DNA from 3 places in the Shewanella vaxholmensis genome. Region 2 is predicted to be linked to each of the others. Evidence: predicted binding sites of a transcription regulator. Region 2 holds the regulator's gene; each other region holds the start of a gene.
The links. The regulator sigma-54, encoded in region 2, starts transcription at its own class of promoters, with help from an activator protein. The targets are predictions, from matches to a motif close to GTTGGCACGNNNNTNGNNT.
Positions count from the first base shown of each region.

Region 1: flgF (flagellar basal-body rod protein FlgF) is a predicted target of sigma-54. The motif match lies at 1,870-1,888, and genes of this name have one in related genera.
Region 3: flgB (flagellar basal body rod protein FlgB) is a predicted target of sigma-54. The motif match lies at 4,800-4,818, and genes of this name have one in related genera.

Region 1 is NZ_JAUOEV010000003.1:122,774-128,818, reverse strand. Features, by position in the region: gene flgD (flagellar hook assembly protein FlgD) at 1-287, shown strand, start outside; gene flgE (flagellar hook protein FlgE) at 370-1,752, shown strand; gene flgF (flagellar basal-body rod protein FlgF) at 1,925-2,668, shown strand; gene flgG (flagellar basal-body rod protein FlgG) at 2,679-3,467, shown strand; gene flgH (flagellar basal body L-ring protein FlgH) at 3,479-4,153, shown strand; gene Q4Q46_RS04145 (flagellar basal body P-ring protein FlgI) at 4,165-5,256, shown strand; gene flgJ (flagellar assembly peptidoglycan hydrolase FlgJ) at 5,274-6,045, shown strand, end outside.
Region 2 is NZ_JAUOEV010000012.1:119,824-125,868, forward strand. Features, by position in the region: gene rapZ (RNase adapter RapZ) at 1-526, opposite strand, end outside; gene ptsN (PTS IIA-like nitrogen regulatory protein PtsN) at 523-966, opposite strand; gene hpf (ribosome hibernation promoting factor) at 969-1,256, opposite strand; gene Q4Q46_RS12180 (RNA polymerase factor sigma-54) at 1,285-2,763, opposite strand; gene lptB (LPS export ABC transporter ATP-binding protein) at 2,871-3,602, opposite strand; gene lptA (lipopolysaccharide transport periplasmic protein LptA) at 3,599-4,153, opposite strand; gene lptC (LPS export ABC transporter periplasmic protein LptC) at 4,140-4,700, opposite strand; gene kdsC (3-deoxy-manno-octulosonate-8-phosphatase KdsC) at 4,697-5,248, opposite strand; gene Q4Q46_RS12205 (KpsF/GutQ family sugar-phosphate isomerase) at 5,248-6,045, opposite strand, start outside.
Region 3 is NZ_JAUOEV010000003.1:128,956-135,000, reverse strand. Features, by position in the region: gene Q4Q46_RS04215 (FlgO family outer membrane protein) at 1-526, shown strand, start outside; gene Q4Q46_RS04210 (LPP20 family lipoprotein) at 523-972, shown strand; gene Q4Q46_RS04205 (flagella synthesis protein FlgN) at 1,108-1,533, opposite strand; gene flgM (flagellar biosynthesis anti-sigma factor FlgM) at 1,536-1,859, opposite strand; gene flgA (flagellar basal body P-ring formation chaperone FlgA) at 1,935-2,642, opposite strand; gene Q4Q46_RS04190 (chemotaxis protein CheV) at 2,848-3,768, shown strand; gene Q4Q46_RS04185 (CheR family methyltransferase) at 3,868-4,707, shown strand; gene flgB (flagellar basal body rod protein FlgB) at 4,851-5,255, shown strand; gene flgC (flagellar basal body rod protein FlgC) at 5,258-5,674, shown strand; gene flgD (flagellar hook assembly protein FlgD) at 5,699-6,045, shown strand, end outside.

The sequences.
Region 1 (6,045 bases), on a different contig from region 2:
ATGATAAAGGCCAAGTTGTGACCACCTTTAAAGTTGATGGCAGTAAGGGGGGCAATGTCGATGTGAACTGGGATGGTTTAGATAAAGATGGAAAACCTGTGACCGCAGGCAACTATACGATTAAGGCGAGTGGGTTAGTGGATGGAAAATCCCAAGAACTGCCTGTTTCAACTTATGCCCATGTGACCAGTGTCTCTCTTGGTACGGCCAGTACTGGCGCCATTCTCAACTTGAGAGGCGGTATGGGCATCAAGTTAACCGATGTGTTAGCTGTGTCTGAAACCTAAGTTTGCCTAAAAGAATTTTTGCAGCATCCGAATTGGGCGTAAGTCGCTCATCAATGAATTGAGTCAAGTGTAGAGGTGAATTATGTCGTTTAACATTGCATTGAGTGGCATTGCTGCCGCGCAGAAAGATTTAAACACTACGGCGAATAACATTGCTAATGCGAACACCATTGGCTTTAAAGAGTCCCGTGCTGAATTTGCGGATGTGTACGCTAATTCTATTTTTTCAAATGCTAAAACTGCTGTTGGTGGTGGTGTTGCAACGAGTCAAGTGGCACAGCAATTCCATCAAGGCAGCTTACAACTGACGAATAACTCCCTCGACTTGGCAATCAAAGGTGGTGGTTTCTTTGTAACGTCCTCTGAATTAGGAACATTAGATCACGCATTCACCCGTGCAGGCGCTTTTAAAGTAGATTCTAATAATTACATGGTGGATTCGGCTGGTAATTATTTACAGACTTTCCCTGTGGATAAAGACGGCAACTCAACATCTGTGAGTTTAACCACGGCTAAGCCTGTACAAATTCCCGATACTGCAGGTAGTCCAGTAAAGACTGAGAATGTTACTTTACAAATGAACTTAAATGCTAAAGCTGAAGCTCTGGATCCTGCTTTATTTGATCCCGCCGATCCAAAAACTTATAACAATGTCACTTCAATGACTATTTATGACTCACTCGGTGAGGGCCACATCATGACCACGTACTTTGTGAAGCCTAAAGACGGTGCATATAATGGTGAGAGTAATTGGGTGGCTTATTATGCTATTGATAATAAACCTGTAAATTTAAATGGCCCTGCAGGTAAATACGATGTGGATACTGATGGTGACGGTAGTCCAGATGTGCCACCTGTTGCGGGCGGTGGTGGTGTTTCAGCGCAAACTGCTGGTGGCTGGACGGGGGCGGTGCTGAAGTTTAACTCAGTTGGAGCCTATATTGACAGTAATCCTGCAGTTATTACTACGGCGCCACTTGGTAATAAACCAGCTGGTGTATTAGGTGCTGGAGCGGATGGCACTCAAGCATTAACAGTGAAGTTCAATGCGCCAACGCAATATGCAGATCCTTTTGCGGCGACTGAATTGAAACAAGATGGTACGACGGTTGGTCGTTTAACTAACGTTGAAATTGGTGCTGATGGCCTAATTACAGCAAGCTATTCTAACGGTTCGAACGTTGCTTTAGCACGGGTTGCTTTAGTTCGTTTTGCTAACGAACAAGGTTTAACGCAAGTGGGGAATACGTCGTGGAAAGCCAGTTTAGCTTCAGGTCCTGCGTTAGCGGGTGAGCCCAATAGTGGAACTTTTGGTAGTCTCAGTTCATCGGCGTTAGAGCAATCGAATATCGATTTGACCACTGAACTGGTCGATTTGATTTCGGCGCAGCGTAACTTCCAAGCGAACTCTCGTACCCTTGAAGTGAACAACACACTGCAACAAACCGTATTACAAATCCGCTAATCATTACATTGTTTGACTAAGTGTTGCCGCCAGTGGCAACACTTAGCCTTTATCCTGCTATCAATTCACTTCATTTCCTTATTCTTCAATTCTATCAGTAAATTAAACGTCAACTTTATTGGCACGATGCTTGCTTTGCTATTGTCATGTAGAAAATTTGACGGAGCAGTCTGTGGACAAATTCCTTTATGTCGCCATGAGTGGCGCCAAGCAAAATATGAATGAGCTGGCGCTCCGTGCGAACAACTTAGCCAATGCGAATACCGACGGTTTTAAATCCGATATGGCACAAGCTCGCTCAATGCAAGCCTTCGGTGAAGGGTTGCCTTCCAGGGTATTTGCGATGACAGAATCTCCGTCAGCTAATTTTCGCTCAGGCCCCATAAAAACCACTGGACGAGATCTCGATGTTGCCATTAAAGGCGATGGCTGGTTTGCCGTTCAGGCGAAAGATGGCAGTGAAGCTTATACCCGCTCAGGCAGTTTAAGTTTCGACTCTACGGGTTTACTACACAATGACAGGGGAAATCCTGTTATGGGAGATGCGGGCCCCATAGTGTTGCCGCTCCCTATTGAGAAGGTTTCAATTTCTCAGGATGGCATTATTTCTGTTCGACCTCAGGGCGCTACCGCTGAAGTGGTGGAAGAAGTTGGTCGCTTGAAACTCGTTAATCCCGGTAATGCGCAGATGATGCGTGGTGAAGATGGATTATTTCGACAAATGTCAGGAGAACCAGCACCAGCTGATCCTTTCGTCGCAGTTGAAAGTGGCGCAGTGGAAGGCAGTAACGTAAATCCTGTCGATGAAATGGTGTCTTTGATTGACCTTCAGCGTCAGTTTGAATTGCAAGTCAAGATGATGAAAACCGCGGAAGAAAATGATCGCGCTTCATCCTCATTAATGCGTATTAGTTAGGAGATAGATTATGCATCCGGCGTTATGGATTAGTAAAACTGGCTTAGACGCACAGCAAACTGACATTGCGGTGATCTCAAACAACGTGGCGAACGCCAGCACTGTGGGCTACAAGAAAAGTCGCGCAGTATTTGAAGATTTGCTTTACCAAACAGTTAACCAAGCGGGCGGTGTCAGCGCTTCTAACACTAAGTTACCTAATGGGTTAAACATAGGTGCGGGTACCAAAGTCGTCGCCACGCAGAAAATGTTTACCCAAGGCAACATGCTGACTACGGATAACTCATTGGATCTGATGATTGAAGGCCCCGGCTTTTTTGAAATCCAGCTACCCGATGGTACTGCAGCCTATACCCGAAACGGTCAGTTTACCTTAGACGATACGGGCCAGATTGTGACACCCGGTTCTGGCTACTTGCTGCAACCCGCGATCACTATTCCTGACAATGCGACCAGTATTACCGTTTCCGCGGAGGGGGAAGTTTCAGTGAAAACCCCTGGTACTGCTGAGAACCAAGTTGTGGGTCAGTTGACTATGACGGATTTTATTAATCCATCGGGTCTAGATCCCATGGGGCAAAACTTATACACGGAAACTGGTGCGAGCGGCACGCCAATTCAAGGTACCGCTTCGTTAGATGGCATGGGAGCGATTCGTCAAGGCGCCTTAGAAACCTCTAACGTTAACGTGACCGAAGAACTGGTGAACCTTATCGAAAGTCAGCGCATTTACGAGATGAACTCAAAAGTGATTTCAGCGGTAGATCAAATGCTGTCTTATGTGACTCAGAATTTATAGAGGCAAACATCATGGCTAGATATCTTGTGGTGGCCGTCGCGTTATTGCTTGCAGCCTGTAGCTCGACGCAAAAGAAACCCCTTGCGGATGATCCCTTTTACGCGCCGGTATACCCAGAGGCTCCGCCAACAAAAATTGCTGCGACTGGTTCTATTTATCAAGACAGTCAAGCATCTAGCTTGTATTCGGATATTCGTGCTCACAAAGTGGGTGACATTATCACTATCGTTTTGAAAGAGTCGACTCAAGCTAAGAAGAGTGCAGGCAATCAGATTAAAAAAGGCTCCGACATGAGCTTAGATCCCATTTTTGCTGGTGGTAGTAATGTGTCCATTGGCGGAGTGCCAATTGATTTACGTTATAAAGATAGCATGAACACTAAGCGTGAATCGGATGCGGATCAGAGCAACAGTTTAGATGGCAGCATCTCGGCAAACGTGATGCAAGTGTTGAATAACGGCAGCTTAGTGATCCGCGGCGAAAAATGGATCTCAATCAATAACGGTGATGAGTTTATTCGCGTCACAGGTTTGGTTCGCTCGCAGGATATTAAACCCGATAACACTATCGATTCAACGCGGATGGCCAATGCCCGTATTCAATACAGTGGCACTGGTACTTTCGCAGATGCTCAAAAAGTGGGCTGGTTAAGCCAGTTCTTTATGAGCGACTGGTGGCCCTTCTAAGGAGTCGTATCATGAAATATAAACTGGTATTAGCCATTGCTGCACTAGTGTTTTCTTTACCTAGTCAGGCTGAACGAATTAAAGATATTGCCAATGTGCAGGGCGTACGCAGTAACCAGTTGATCGGTTATGGCTTAGTGGTTGGTTTGCCGGGAACGGGTGAAAAAACCAGTTATACCGAGCAAACCTTTATGACTATGCTCAAAAATTTCGGCATTAATCTTCCTGACAACGTCAAACCAAAGATTAAAAACGTTGCTGTGGTTGCCGTACACGCCGATATGCCAGCCTTTATCAAACCGGGTCAAGATCTTGACGTCACCGTATCTAGCTTAGGCGAAGCCAAAAGTTTACGCGGTGGCACCTTGCTACAAACCTTTTTGAAAGGTGTTGACGGTAATGTGTATGCCATAGCCCAAGGCAGCTTAGTGGTGAGTGGTTTTAGTGCAGATGGTTTAGATGGTTCAAAGGTCATTCAAAATACCCCAACAGTTGGCCGTATACCCAATGGCGCGATTGTTGAGCGCAGTGTGGCGACCCCATTTTCAACTGGCGATTATTTGACGTTTAACCTACGTCGTTCTGATTTCTCTACCGCACAACGGATGGCCGATGCGATTAATGAGCTATTAGGCCCTGATATGGCGCGTCCTTTAGACGCAACATCTGTGCAGGTTAATGCTCCGCGTGATGTATCACAACGGGTGTCTTTTTTAGCAACGCTTGAAAACCTCGATGTTATCCCAGCAGAAGAATCTGCCAAAGTGATTGTTAACTCACGTACCGGAACCATAGTGGTTGGGCAAAACGTGCGTTTACTCCCAGCGGCGATTACCCATGGCGGCATGACAGTCACGATTGCTGAGGCTACGCAGGTTTCACAGCCAAATGCCTTGGCTAATGGTCAAACAACCGTCACCAGCAATAGTACGATTACAGCGACAGAAAGTGATCGCCGTATGTTTATGTTTAATCCAGGCACTACGCTGGATGAGCTGGTTAGAGCGGTTAACTTGGTCGGTGCAGCCCCTTCAGATGTGTTAGCAATACTGGAAGCGTTAAAAGTGGCAGGAGCTTTGCATGGTGAACTTATCATCATCTAATTTCTGTCGGGAAAATCATGGAAAAGCTTTCAAGTTCATCACATTTTCTTGACCTGGGCGGCTTAGATTCACTCCGCGCCCAGGCACAGAAGGATGAGAAGGGCGCCTTGAAAAAGGTCGCCCAACAATTTGAAGGTATTTTCGTGCAAATGCTGATGAAAAGTATGCGCGATGCCAATGCGGTTTTTAAGTCTGATAGTCCTCTCAATAGCCAATACACTCAGTTTTACGAACAGATGCGCGATCAGCAGTTATCGGTCGATTTATCTGACAAAGGGGTATTGGGCCTTGCCGATATGATGGTGCAGCAACTCTCCCCTGAAACCAGTCATTTCACGCCAGCATCGGTATTACGCGACGATGGCGGTATGAAAATGCTCCATGATGCTAAAGCCCTTAACGTGCCAATGCAGAGTGCAGCCGCTCCAGTGGTTGAACCCACAGTTGTTAATCATGGTGTCCCCGCTGCCATTGCTCGACCAGCATTTGAGCCCGATAGAGCCATGAATGCAAACTCATCAATGGACATTGATACGCCTCATCGTTTACTGGCAATTGATACACCTAAGCCAAGCTGGAGCGAACAGTCACTTTCTGTCGTTGAACCTGTGATTAGCGGCCAAGTTTTGCCGACGGCGGCCTTTAGGGAAACCCAGAAAATAGTCCGCTTCGGTAGTCGCGAAGAGTTTTTGGCGACCTTATACCCACACGCTGAAAAAGCGGCAAAAGCATTAGGTACCCAGCCAGAAGTATTGTTGGCGCAATCGGCGCTTGAAACTGGCTGGGGAC
Region 2 (6,045 bases):
CGGTTGGCATACCGTGCTTAAAGCCAAAGGACTCGAAGTTGATCACTAACTCTTTATCGACGCTGCCGAGCAGAATTTGTCTGACTTGGTCGCTTAAATCATAGATATTCAGGTTCGACGTATCTATGTAGTGATCGACCAGTTTTGACATAGGCTCGAGCAGCTTCCCTTCCAGTTTTATCGCTTCTTGCAAAGAGACTTGGCTCTTCGACAAAGGGTGCAAACGGCGGGTTTCGCTGTAACGCTTGAGCAGAATTTTATCGCTGGAATTGAGGAAGAAGCTGGTTAACTCAGTATCAGGAGGCAGGCTCGCGAGTTGCTTCACTAAGACCTTGTCCTGCTCAGGCATGTTACGCACGTCGACACTGATGGCGACGAGATCGTTACTGCCTTTGAGTTGCTCAAGCAAAGTGCCGATTAAGGGCAAGGGAAGGTTATCGACACAATAATAGCCGAGATCTTCGAGTACCCTTAGGGCGACAGATTTGCCTGAGCCTGAGCGGCCCGACACTATGACCAGTTTCATCCAGTGATTACCTGATAGAGTTCCGTTTCATCATGCGTCTTGCGTAATTGCTTTAATATTTGCTTGTCGCTCAGCTTTTCGGCCATGCAAGACAAGGTACTTAAGTGCTGCTGACATTGGTCTGCAGGCACCAGTAGTGCAAATAAAATATCAACAGGTTGCTTATCGATAGCATCGAATGCTATCGGCTCTTCACACTTAATGAGTATGGCAATGGGCTGATCTATATCGGCTAGTCGACCATGTGGAATGGCGATGCCGTTACCTATACCTGTGCTCCCCATCTTTTCGCGCGCCACTAGGCTTTCGAATATCTCTTGAGATGAGAGGGTCGGGTACTGGGCAGCGACTAAGTCGCTGATGAGTTCCAGTACCTTTTTCTTGCTGCCCGGAGTGGCGCAGGTAGTGCACTCCGGCCGCAGTATGGTACAAAGTTCCATTATTAGTGTTTTGTTAACTTCTCTTTGTGTTTAATAACCTGACGATCAAGCTTGTCAATCAGGGCGTCTATAGCGGCATACATGTCAGCATGCTCTGAAGTAGCAAAAACTTCACCACCGATAAGATTTATTCTCGCTTCGGCGATCTGTTGCATTTTCTCGACATTGAGCACAACGTGCACATTATTGATCTGTTCGAAATGGCGTTCAAGTTTTGAAAACTTTTCTTCTACATATGCGCGTAACGATTCGGTAATTTCGACATGGTGTCCACTCAGGTTTATTTGCATAGAAACGTCCTCCGATATCCACTGTAGGTTATAAACTTTTACGCTGATTAGAAGGCGGAATGAGCATAGCCTCTCGGTACTTCGCAATGGTTCTGCGGGCTACGTTGATCCCTTGTTCTGCCAGAAGTTGCGCCATCTTACTGTCGCTCAATGGTTTTTTCTGGTTTTCCGCGGCAACCAGTTTCTTAATGAAGGCCCTGATTGCTGTGGATGAGCACTCCCCACCATCGTCAGTACCGACGTGGCTAGAGAAGAAGTATTTTAGTTCAAAAAGTCCCTTAGGGGTATGCATGTATTTCTGTGTCGTCACCCGTGAGATGGTCGACTCATGCATTTCTACCGCTTCGGCAATATCGTTAAGCACCATAGGTTTCATGGCTTCTTCACCGTATTCAAAGAAACCTTGCTGATATTGCACTATGCAATTCGCAACTTTAAGTAAAGTGTCGTTACGGCTTTCTAGGCTTTTGATAAACCATTTAGCCTCTTGCAGATGGCCACGAATAAATTGGCTATCGGCTTGGTTTTTAGTACTGCGCGCCATCGATGCATAGTGTTGATTTACATTGATTTTTGGCATGCAGTCTGGGTTAAGTTCAACCACCCAGCGGCCATTCTTCTTCGACACAGACACATCTGGGATGACGTATTCGTCATCGTTGGGCGTAATCAATAAACCTGGGCGGGGATTGAGGGTTTGGATAAGCGCGATGCCGTCCCTTAACTCATCCTCTTTTAATTTAGTCTTACGCATCAACAATCTAAAATCGCGGGCGGCGATCAGATCTAAATGATCTTTGATCAACATGCGGGCATTTTCTAGATGGGGAGTGTCAGCGGCGAAATGCGACAGTTGGATCAGCAGGCACTCGCTTAAATCGCGGGCGGCCACACCAATGGGATCAAAATGTTGAATGCGCTTGAGTACGGCTTCGACTTCGTCGAGTTCGACCTCAGGATTACCCATAGCTTCGAGGATTTCATCAGTGCTTTGGGTGAGATAGCCTTGATCGTCGATGGCATCAATAATGGCGGTAGCAATGGCTAAATCGGTTTCAGAAAACGGCGTGAGGTTTTTTTGCCATTCTAAGTGCTCATACAGGCCTTCACTGGTCTCACCTTGGAAGGGCATATCATCTTCACGACTGCCACCGGGGCCAGAATTAGGGGAGGCGGTGAACACTTCATCCCAGGTGGTGTCCATGGGGAGTTCGTCGGGCATGGACTCTTTCGTGAGCGACTCTGCCGTGTCTATGGTGGAGCTGTCTTTTTCTGGCGGCAGGGTGCTAGATTCACTGAAATCCGTATCGGATAGCGTTTGGTTTACAGGGGCTTTAGTGGCGTCGAATTGATCCTCTTCCAGCTCGAGAAGGGGATTAGAATCTAAGGCTTGCTGGATCTCTTGCTGCAGTTCTAATGACGACAGTTGCAACAGACGTATGGCCTGTTGTAATTGTGGCGTCATGGTTAACTGTTGACCCAGTTTGAGCTGGAGTGACGCTTTCATGTTACCGCTGATCCCTACGTTATTATTGTTGGATGAGGTCGCTTGTTATCATCTTGAGTGGAGCACAATGCTGGCACAAATTGCCTTCATTGGCTCCGCTTGATTAACTATAGCCTGAATTGTTCACCTAAGTACACAGCCCTAACTTGCTGATTGTCTAAGATCTCTGCAGGTGTTCCTTCGGCAATCAGGTTTCCGTGACTCACAATATAGGCATGTTCACACACATCTAATGTCTCGCGAACATTATGGTCGGTGATCAACACGCCAAGGCCACGACTTTTGAGCTGTTCGATAATCTTTTTGATGTCGATAACTGAAATAGGATCGACACCCGCAAAGGGTTCATCGAGCAAAATGAACTTAGGATTTGCTGCTAACGCCCGCGCAATTTCGACACGGCGACGTTCACCGCCCGACAATGACATGCCTTGGCTGTCACGGATGTGGGTGATGTGGAATTCTTCGAGCAGATGCTCGAGTTGTTCTTCCCTTTGCTCTTTCTTCAATTCTTTGCGCGTTTGCAGTACGGCCATGATGTTGTCATGGACTGTCAGCTTACGGAAGATACTGGCTTCCTGCGGCAAGTAACCTATGCCTTTGCGGGCGCGCAGGTGCATAGGATCTGCGGTTAAATCATCATCGTCGATAAAGATGTGGCCTTTATCGCTTTTAACCAGACCGACGACCATGTAAAAGGTGGTGGTTTTACCCGCACCGTTTGGGCCGAGCAGTCCAACAACTTGACCTGTCTTTACCGTTAGACTGACGTCTTTAACCACTTGGCGACTCTTATAACTCTTCGCCAGATTTTGTGCTCTTAGGGTGATTTGGGTCATTTAGAGTCCTGCTTTTTCACAGGTTTATCCGCTGGCGCGTCTGGTTTGGCATCATCTTGATAGCTTTCAGGCTGAATAATAGTGATCACGCGATCGTCACCACTACCTGTGCTTTCTGCAATCAATTTTTGCTGGATGATGTTATAGCGGATCACATTACCCGTCACTTGGCTACCTGCTTGATCTAACGAAGCTTGGCCTTTCAGTGTCAGGGTACGGCTTGCCATATCGTAACGAATTTCTTTCGCGCTCGCCGAGGCTGGACGGCCATCGTCTAACACTTGGCTGTAAGTTGCGGGGTTACCAGTGGCCACTAAAATTTTGCTATTTTCACCTTCGGCAGAAAATGCACGCAGTTCATTTGCTTGGATTTTTATCGAGCCTTGGGTAACTTCCACCGGACCAAAGAAGATGATCTGGTTGTTCTTGATATCTGCCGTTTGGCTCACTGCTTTGATTTTAACTTCCTGCTTTAGGTCGTCGACTTTAGCAAAGGCGCTCATGCTCATTATTAGCATTAGGCTGGCAAGTAATACGTTATTTTGCTTCATATGTTCCTACTACCTGACTGGTCAATTTCACTTCCTGCGCGTTGAGGTCGGCATAAAGGCCTTGGCCTTGAATATTAAAATCTTTCCCTGTGACGTAAATGGTACGGTCAGAGGTCATTATCATAGTATTGAGATCGAGTTCCAGATAACTGGTGGACAAGGTCTGGATCGGTTCTTCTGCGCTAATGGCATCAATAATAACATTGTTTTCGAGTACAACCTTGCCCGTTTCCTTGTTTAGCTTGCCCTGATCTGCACTGAGTTGCCATTGTGCTTTACCTTGGTCTGGATAAACAAGATAAACAGGTTGAGTAAAGTAAGTTTGATTCGTTGAATCATAATGTTCCATGTGTTTCGCCGTCACACGGCTATTAACTAGCCCTTGTTCATTGAACTCAACACTGCGCAGATCTTCAATGATGAAATCTGGGGTATTTTGATCTTTAACTCTATTATCGGTATCACCGCTGTGTTTGTTCTGCACTTGCCAATACAGCACTAATGCCGTTCCAAAAAAAGCAATAATCGCGAGTGTCACACGACTCATATACTCATTCCATGGGCCGAAGTGAATTTATTTTGACTGAGTAGCAATAGATCTGTGAGTTCACGCAGTGCACCGTGGCCACCATTGAGCGTAGTGACAAAGTGGGCGTGCTGACGCACATAGGGATGACCATCGGCCACACTGACCGCTAAACCGACGACATTCATCACGGGTAAATCGACAATATCATCACCGATATATGCTACTTCTTCCGGGGTGACACCATAGAGTGCGAGCAATGCTTCATAGGGCTCGAACTTATTATCTACGCCTTGGTAAATATGGGTAACCCCAAGGGCTGTCATACGGTTTTCAACGATTTTGGATTGACGTCCAGTGATAACGGCGAGATTAAAACCGCTGGTGAGTAGCGAGCGCACACCATAGCCGTCGCGGGTGTGGAAGGCTTTTAGCTCTTCGCCGCTATTGCTTAGGTAAATACGGCCGTCGGAAAACACTCCATCGACGTCACAAATCAACAGTTTAATCTTTTGCGCGCGTTGCCACACATCATCACTGATTGGGCCGTAAAATCCTTGCTGTGGCATTAAATGACTCCTGCTTTAACCATGTCTAGCATGTTAAGAGCGCCGATAGGATGGCGGTCTTTATCGATAACAATTAATCCGTTGATGTTTTTTGAGTCCATCACTTGCAGCGCTTGGGCGGCCAACACACCGTCTGTGATGGTCACGCAGTTACGGGTCATCACATCGGCGATGGGCGTAGTGCGTAGATTTACTTCGGCATCGATAACGCGGCGTAAATCACCATCGGTGAAGATACCAACCAGCTTGCGCTGATCATCGATAATCGCCGTCATGCCTAAGCCTTTTTTGGAAATTTCGTACAGGGCTTCTGTGATGCAAATATCGTGGTTAACGAGCGGTAAGTCATCACCGCTATGCATGACATCGCAGACTTTTAACAATAACTTACGCCCTAAAGCACCGCCAGGATGGGACATAGCAAAATCATCACGGGTAAAGCCTTTGGCTTGTAGCAGCGCAATGGCAATGGCATCGCCCATCACTAAGGTCGCTGTGGTGCTTGATGTTGGGGCGAGTCCAAGTGGGCAAGCTTCTTCTGGGACTTCAATACATAAATGTACTTTAGCTAAGCGCGCCATGTTCGATTCGGGTTTACCTGTTACCGCGATAACGGGCACGCCCATACGTTGGATGACGGGCATTAAGGTGAGGATTTCGCTCGACTCACCAGAATTAGAAATCGCTAAAATCACATCGTTATCGGCTAATACACCGAGATCACCGTGGCTGGCTTCACCCGGATGCACAAAAAATGCGGGCGTTCCTGTGCTGGCGAGGGTGGCAGAAATCTTATT
Region 3 (6,045 bases), on a different contig from region 2:
GCCAACGGCAGTGATCAACCATTTAGCACAGCGAATTGTGACAGAGCTCGTTAAGCAAAATGATGCTCTGCGCTCTGATCAGCCAATTGTCGTCGCCACCCCTGTATTAGTAGGTGACATGAATGGCACAAATGCGTTGGCGCAGCAGTTACAGCAAGGATTAATGACGTCGCTCCATAGCTTTCAGTTTAATGTAGTGGATTTGAATTTAGCTGATGGCTTGAGAGTGACGGCTAATGGGGATTTTATTTTGACGCGAGATTGGCAACAATTGTCGAAAAATCTTCCCGTTGAGCATCTTGTCGTTTCGACTATGAGCCCAGTTACCAATGGTATGGCGATCAATACTCGGATTGTGAACATAAGTAACAATCGTGTGGTATCGGCCTCTCAAACTTTTGTGACTCAAAAAGAGTTGGCAAACTACATGCAGCCTTCGGAGCAAATTGTGTCACAAAATGGCATCTTATATCGTCAGGCGAGTCCAGGCATGAATGAAGTGCGTGTTTTAGGAGATGGAAAATGAAACGCTACCTTTTAGTTATTGCGGCGCTAATGCTAACTGGCTGCGCTGCTAAAGATAGATATGTGCAATGGGAAGATGTGCCTCCGCCGAGTTTTCCTAAGTTAACGGCCATAGGATATGCGCCCTTAGCGACTCAACCGGCTAAAGAGCAATCACAAAGAGTGTTGATGGCCATGCAAGCATCAAAAATTGTGGCCTATCGTGAATTAGCAGAACAAGTTTATGGGCAGAAAATAACGGCAAACAGCAGTGTCAGTGATTGGATGTTGACTGACGATAATGTTAAAGCGTCGGTTTCTGGCGTGATCCGTGGGGCGCGGGTCGTTAAGAGTTATCCGGCAGGCGATCATTATGTCACTGAGTTAGAACTGGATTTTTCACAGGTATGGGCGCTGTATCAACAACAGAGTCGTCCACAGCGAGTGAAAGAAGTCACGTATTTCTAGTCATTTCTACATGACTCTATTGAGCCGCGGACTATACGAGTAGTATGCGGCTTTTCTATTTCTGCAAAGTACTAAAGTTTAATTTTTAATCAGAGCTTAGAAGCTGGAAATACAGAGTATGAATTGATGCGCCTGTTAGGCTTTTAAATCATTACCTAAACTTGAGATAGTTGAGGTCTTGCCTTTATCGTTATACGTAAGGCTGGAGGCGTTTCTGCTGGCTTGTAAAGCTTGAGCGAAGCGATTGAGACTGGCTAAATTCATCTCAATTAAACTGGCATTTTGATCGTTCAGTGCTTTGCATTCAGTTAAGGCGTCTTTGACAACGGCCATTTTATGCACGAGTTCGGTTTGCTGAGTGAGTTGAGACTTATCAGTGTGGTTTGCCAGAATATCGTCATTAGTCTTGAGTTCCTTCAGACATTGTGATTTTTCGTTAGCAAGAGAAAGCAGTAAATCGGCGTTTTGGTCAACCAAAGCGCCTTTTTCCTTGAGTATGATTTGCTTAAGAACAGCCAAATGGGCGTGTTGTAGATCTACCAGTTTAGCTATTTCAGTCATAGTTACTCTTTATTTAAGTCATTAAGTTCGGCTTCAAAACTTGCAATATTGGCAGCCAACTTTTCGGGGTCAATTTTGTAGCGGCCTTCGGCGATAGCTTGTTTAATTTCGGCCACTTTCTTTTGATCAACTTCAGGAAGGCTCGCCATTTTAGTCTGAGCTCCTTGCAGTTGTTGCGCTTGCGCTGTAATCACCACTGAGTCGCTTCTTTGTGGTGTTGTCGATTTTGTGGCAACTTGAGCAGATTGATCGCTGCTAGTTTTAGTTGCACCTGAACGAACTTGTGCGGTCGTTGCAGTGTTGAGTTTGCTAATATCAATTGCCATTTTCGGCTCCAGCGTCGTGTGTACGGGATTTCTTAACTGGGGTATCGGCAGCTTATAAAAAAGCTTTAGATTATTTTACATTCTTACTTCAACTTCGCCAATGCCCGTGACTATAGCATCTAGTTCTTTGTTTGAACTGCTATTTTTGACTCTGATCCGATCGCCTTTATTGCCATCTTGTAGGGCTTCGCCTACTGTTTTGAGTTCGAATGAGCTAGAACGAACATAGATAGATACCGAGTCGTTTTTACACACAAAGCATAAGTTGTTGCTTAATATGGGATTATCCTTTGAGACGCGTCGTTTGACTCGCACACCAGCTAATTTACTAGGGTCATTAAATTCAGCGCCCCGCAAACTATTTTGCTCAATGTAACGGATTGCAACTTGGCTAGGGGAGATGAGTTCGCCAGGCGCTAAGGTTTCAGTTGTGACCACAACGGGGAATAAAATATCCACTCTCACCGAGATATAAATTTGCCAAGGGTAAGCGAGCTCTTGCGTATCGCAGCTGACTTTTAGGGTGTTATTACGACTAATTTCCCTGTCACTCGCCAATTCAACCTTAATCGGCGACGAGCATTGTGACGGCAGCATTCTTGCGTCAACTAATTGCGGCGAAATATCGACTTTGGCATTAGTTGGCACAGATATTTTTTCTGAAATAAGCGCTTTAGCTAATTCTGAGATGGCCGATACGGTGGGAACAATAGGCTCTGCACTCGCAAAAGCGGGCATGAAGAGGGTGAAAACACTAAAAAAACAGACTAAATTTACTTTCATAATGAAGAGACTAGCTTGTAACGCCAGAATGCACCTATACTTTTATCAAGTTCGAAGCTGACCACTGTAATAATAATTTGCATCACTGTCAGAAGATTGACTCAGTTTCGACTATGTTTATCGATAGATAAGACGTAAGCAATTAATATGCCTATACTCAAACGAGTCATAGGGCCGTACATAAACAGAACAACAAGGCAGAGTTATGTCGAGTATTCTTGATTCAGTCAACAAACGAACCCAGCTCGTTGGTCAAAACCGTTTAGAATTGCTGCTTTTTAAGTTAAACGGTCGTCAACGGTTTGGGATTAACGTGTTTAAGGTGAAAGAAGTACTGCAGTGCCCACCACTGACCACTTTGCCTAAACTTAATCCTTATGTTAAAGGTGTCGCGCATATTCGCGGTACGACTATTTCAGTTATTGATCTGAGTGCGGCAACAGGTGGTAGACCTTTAGCGAGTACTGAAAACTGTTTCATCATTATTTCTGAATATAACCGCAGTGTTCAAGGTTTCTTGGTCAGTTCTGTTGAGCGGATTATCAACATGAATTGGGAAGCGATTATGCCTCCGCCGCAAGGTGCCGGTCGTTATTCTTATCTGACGGCTGTAACTGAGATAGAAGGTGAATTGGTTGAAATTCTCGATGTAGAAAAAATCTTAGATGAGATTTCACCGGTAAAAACCGCTATCAGTGAAGAAGCCAATGAAAAGCTGACCCTCGACAGAACCCAGCATTACCATATTATGGTTATCGATGATTCTGCCGTGGCCCGTAAGCAAATTATTCGTTCACTCGAGTCATTGAACTTACAAATTGATACCGCAAAAGATGGTCGAGAAGCATTAGATAAGCTTAAAGAAATCGCCAAAGAAATGGACAATGTTGCCGATGAAATCCCTCTCATTATCTCAGACATTGAGATGCCTGAAATGGATGGCTATACCTTGACCGCTGAGATCCGAGACGATCCTAAGCTCAAGCATATTAAAGTGGTACTGCATACGTCGTTAAGTGGTGTATTCAATCAGGCAATGGTTCAAAAAGTGGGGGCCAATGACTTTATCGCTAAGTTTAATCCCGACGAACTGGCTGCTGCCGTGAATAAACACTTAAGTTTGTAAGTGCAGTAGTTAGTACCTAGATACGCTTTACGCTATAATCTCGACTTTATAACATGATGGTTTCGCACTGATTTTGGTGCTTGCTATAGGATTTAGGATGTGAATGTGCCAAATAAATCACTCGCTGAAGCTGAATATAATCAATTTAGGTTGTTCTTAGAGCAACACAGCGGCATCGTACTGGGTGAAAATAAGCAATATCTGGTGCGCAGTCGTCTTGCTCCTCTGATGGGGAAATATAACCTGCCATCCTTATCCGATGTGGTTAAGCATTCGATGAAGCCAACGGAACGTGCGCTTCGGGCTGAAGTGATCGATGCTATGACGACTAATGAAACCCTCTGGTTTCGTGATCGTTATCCATTTGAGTTATTGCATAACGTTTTGTTACCTGAGTATAGTCGTTTAGGTCGTCCACTTAAGATTTGGTCGGCCGCGTGTTCGTCCGGGCAAGAACCCTATTCACTGGCGATGACGATTCTTGAGTATCAACAGAAGAAGCCTGGTGCGCTTGCGGGTAGTGCGTCAATTCAAGCCACGGATTTGTCGCCTTCCATGTTGGAACGTTGCAAAAATGCTGAGTACGATAGTTTGGCATTAGCGCGCGGTTTATCCGAAGAGCGTAAGCGTCAGTTTTTTGATGCTTTGCCTTCAGGCAATATGAAGTTAAAGGATAATGTTAAGCGTTTGGTGAACTTTAGAGCACATAATCTGCTTGAAAGTTATAGCTTACTTGGTAAGTTCGACATTATTTTTTGCCGCAATGTGCTGATTTATTTTGCGCCTGAGGCAAAGGCAAAAATTTTGCGGCAATTCGCTGCCGCTCTTAATCCAAAAGGTATTCTATTTCTTGGTGCTTCCGAATCTATAGCTGGTTTAACGGACGAGTTTGATATGGTCCGTTGTAACCCAGGGATTTATTACCAGAAAAAGACTTAAGTCTACAGCTTTAAAGAAAATTACCGACACTTGTCGGTAATTTTTTACCCATCACTAGCATACCCTAATTGTTATTTTCATTGTCTCCTGATGTTGGCACATGAATTGCTTTGTTTTCGTGAGTAACACGAGGAGGCAATTTTATGGCGATCAATTTTGATAATGCACTGGGTGTGCATCAGTACACTCTCGGTATTAGAGCGCAGCGAGCTGAAGTCATTTCGAGCAATATCGCTAATGCCGATACGCCACATTATAAAGCCCGCGATGTTGATTTTTCTGCGGCAATGCAGGCCGCCCGTGGCCAACAACAGCAGCGTAATAGTCTTGAAATGCAAGAGACAGACAAGCATTTTGGACTTGCTGAGTTGACGGGGCAATTTGTTAAGTTCCGCGTGCCAAATCAACCCGATACCGGTGATGGCAATACCGTTGATATCCAACAGGAACAATCGGCATTCATGCAAAATGCCCTTGAATATCAAATGTCATTAGGTTTTTTAGACAGTAAGTTTAGTGGCATGAAGAAAGCGCTGAGAGGGGATTAATCATGAGTTTATTTAGCATATTTGATGTTGCTGGCTCGGGAATGTCGGCTCAATCGGTCAGGTTGAACACCACTGCGAGTAACATAGCTAACGCTGATTCCGTCTCGAGTAGCGTAGATAAGACCTATCGTTCCCGTCATCCTATTTTCGAAGCTGAAATGGCCAAAGCGCAAAGTCAGCAACAAGCCTCTCAAGGTGTGGCGGTAAAAGGCATTGTTGAAAGTGATAAACCACTACTAAAAGAATACTCGCCCGATCATCCGATGGCGGATGCGGACGGCTTTATTTATAAACCGAATGTTAATGTCATGGAAGAAATGGCAGATATGATTTCTGCTTCGCGCTCATATCAAATGAATGTTCAAGTCGCTGAAGCAGCTAAGTCTATGCTGCAACAAACACTTGGGATGGGTAAATAACATGTGTTACTTAGGAGGTAAGCTGTGAGCCTCATTAATCAAATTAACCAAGCATCGGCGCAGACGGCTCAAAATAAGAGTCAATCAAATGCTGTGACGACCAACTCATCAACCAGTTCAACGGGTAATCCGTTTCTTGATGGCATACGACTGCCAAAAGATTCGATAGTACCGGAAGCGAAAAGCCAACAATTAACTCAAGATGACTTTTTCTCGTTATTAAGCCAACAGTTATCGATGCAGGACCCTTTTAAGCCCGTCGACAACGACCAAATGATTGCGCAGATGGCATCATTCTCGACGGTTGATGGTATTACTAAGTTGAATAATGAAATCGTTAATTTAAACGGTGTTATGACGTCGAGCCAAGC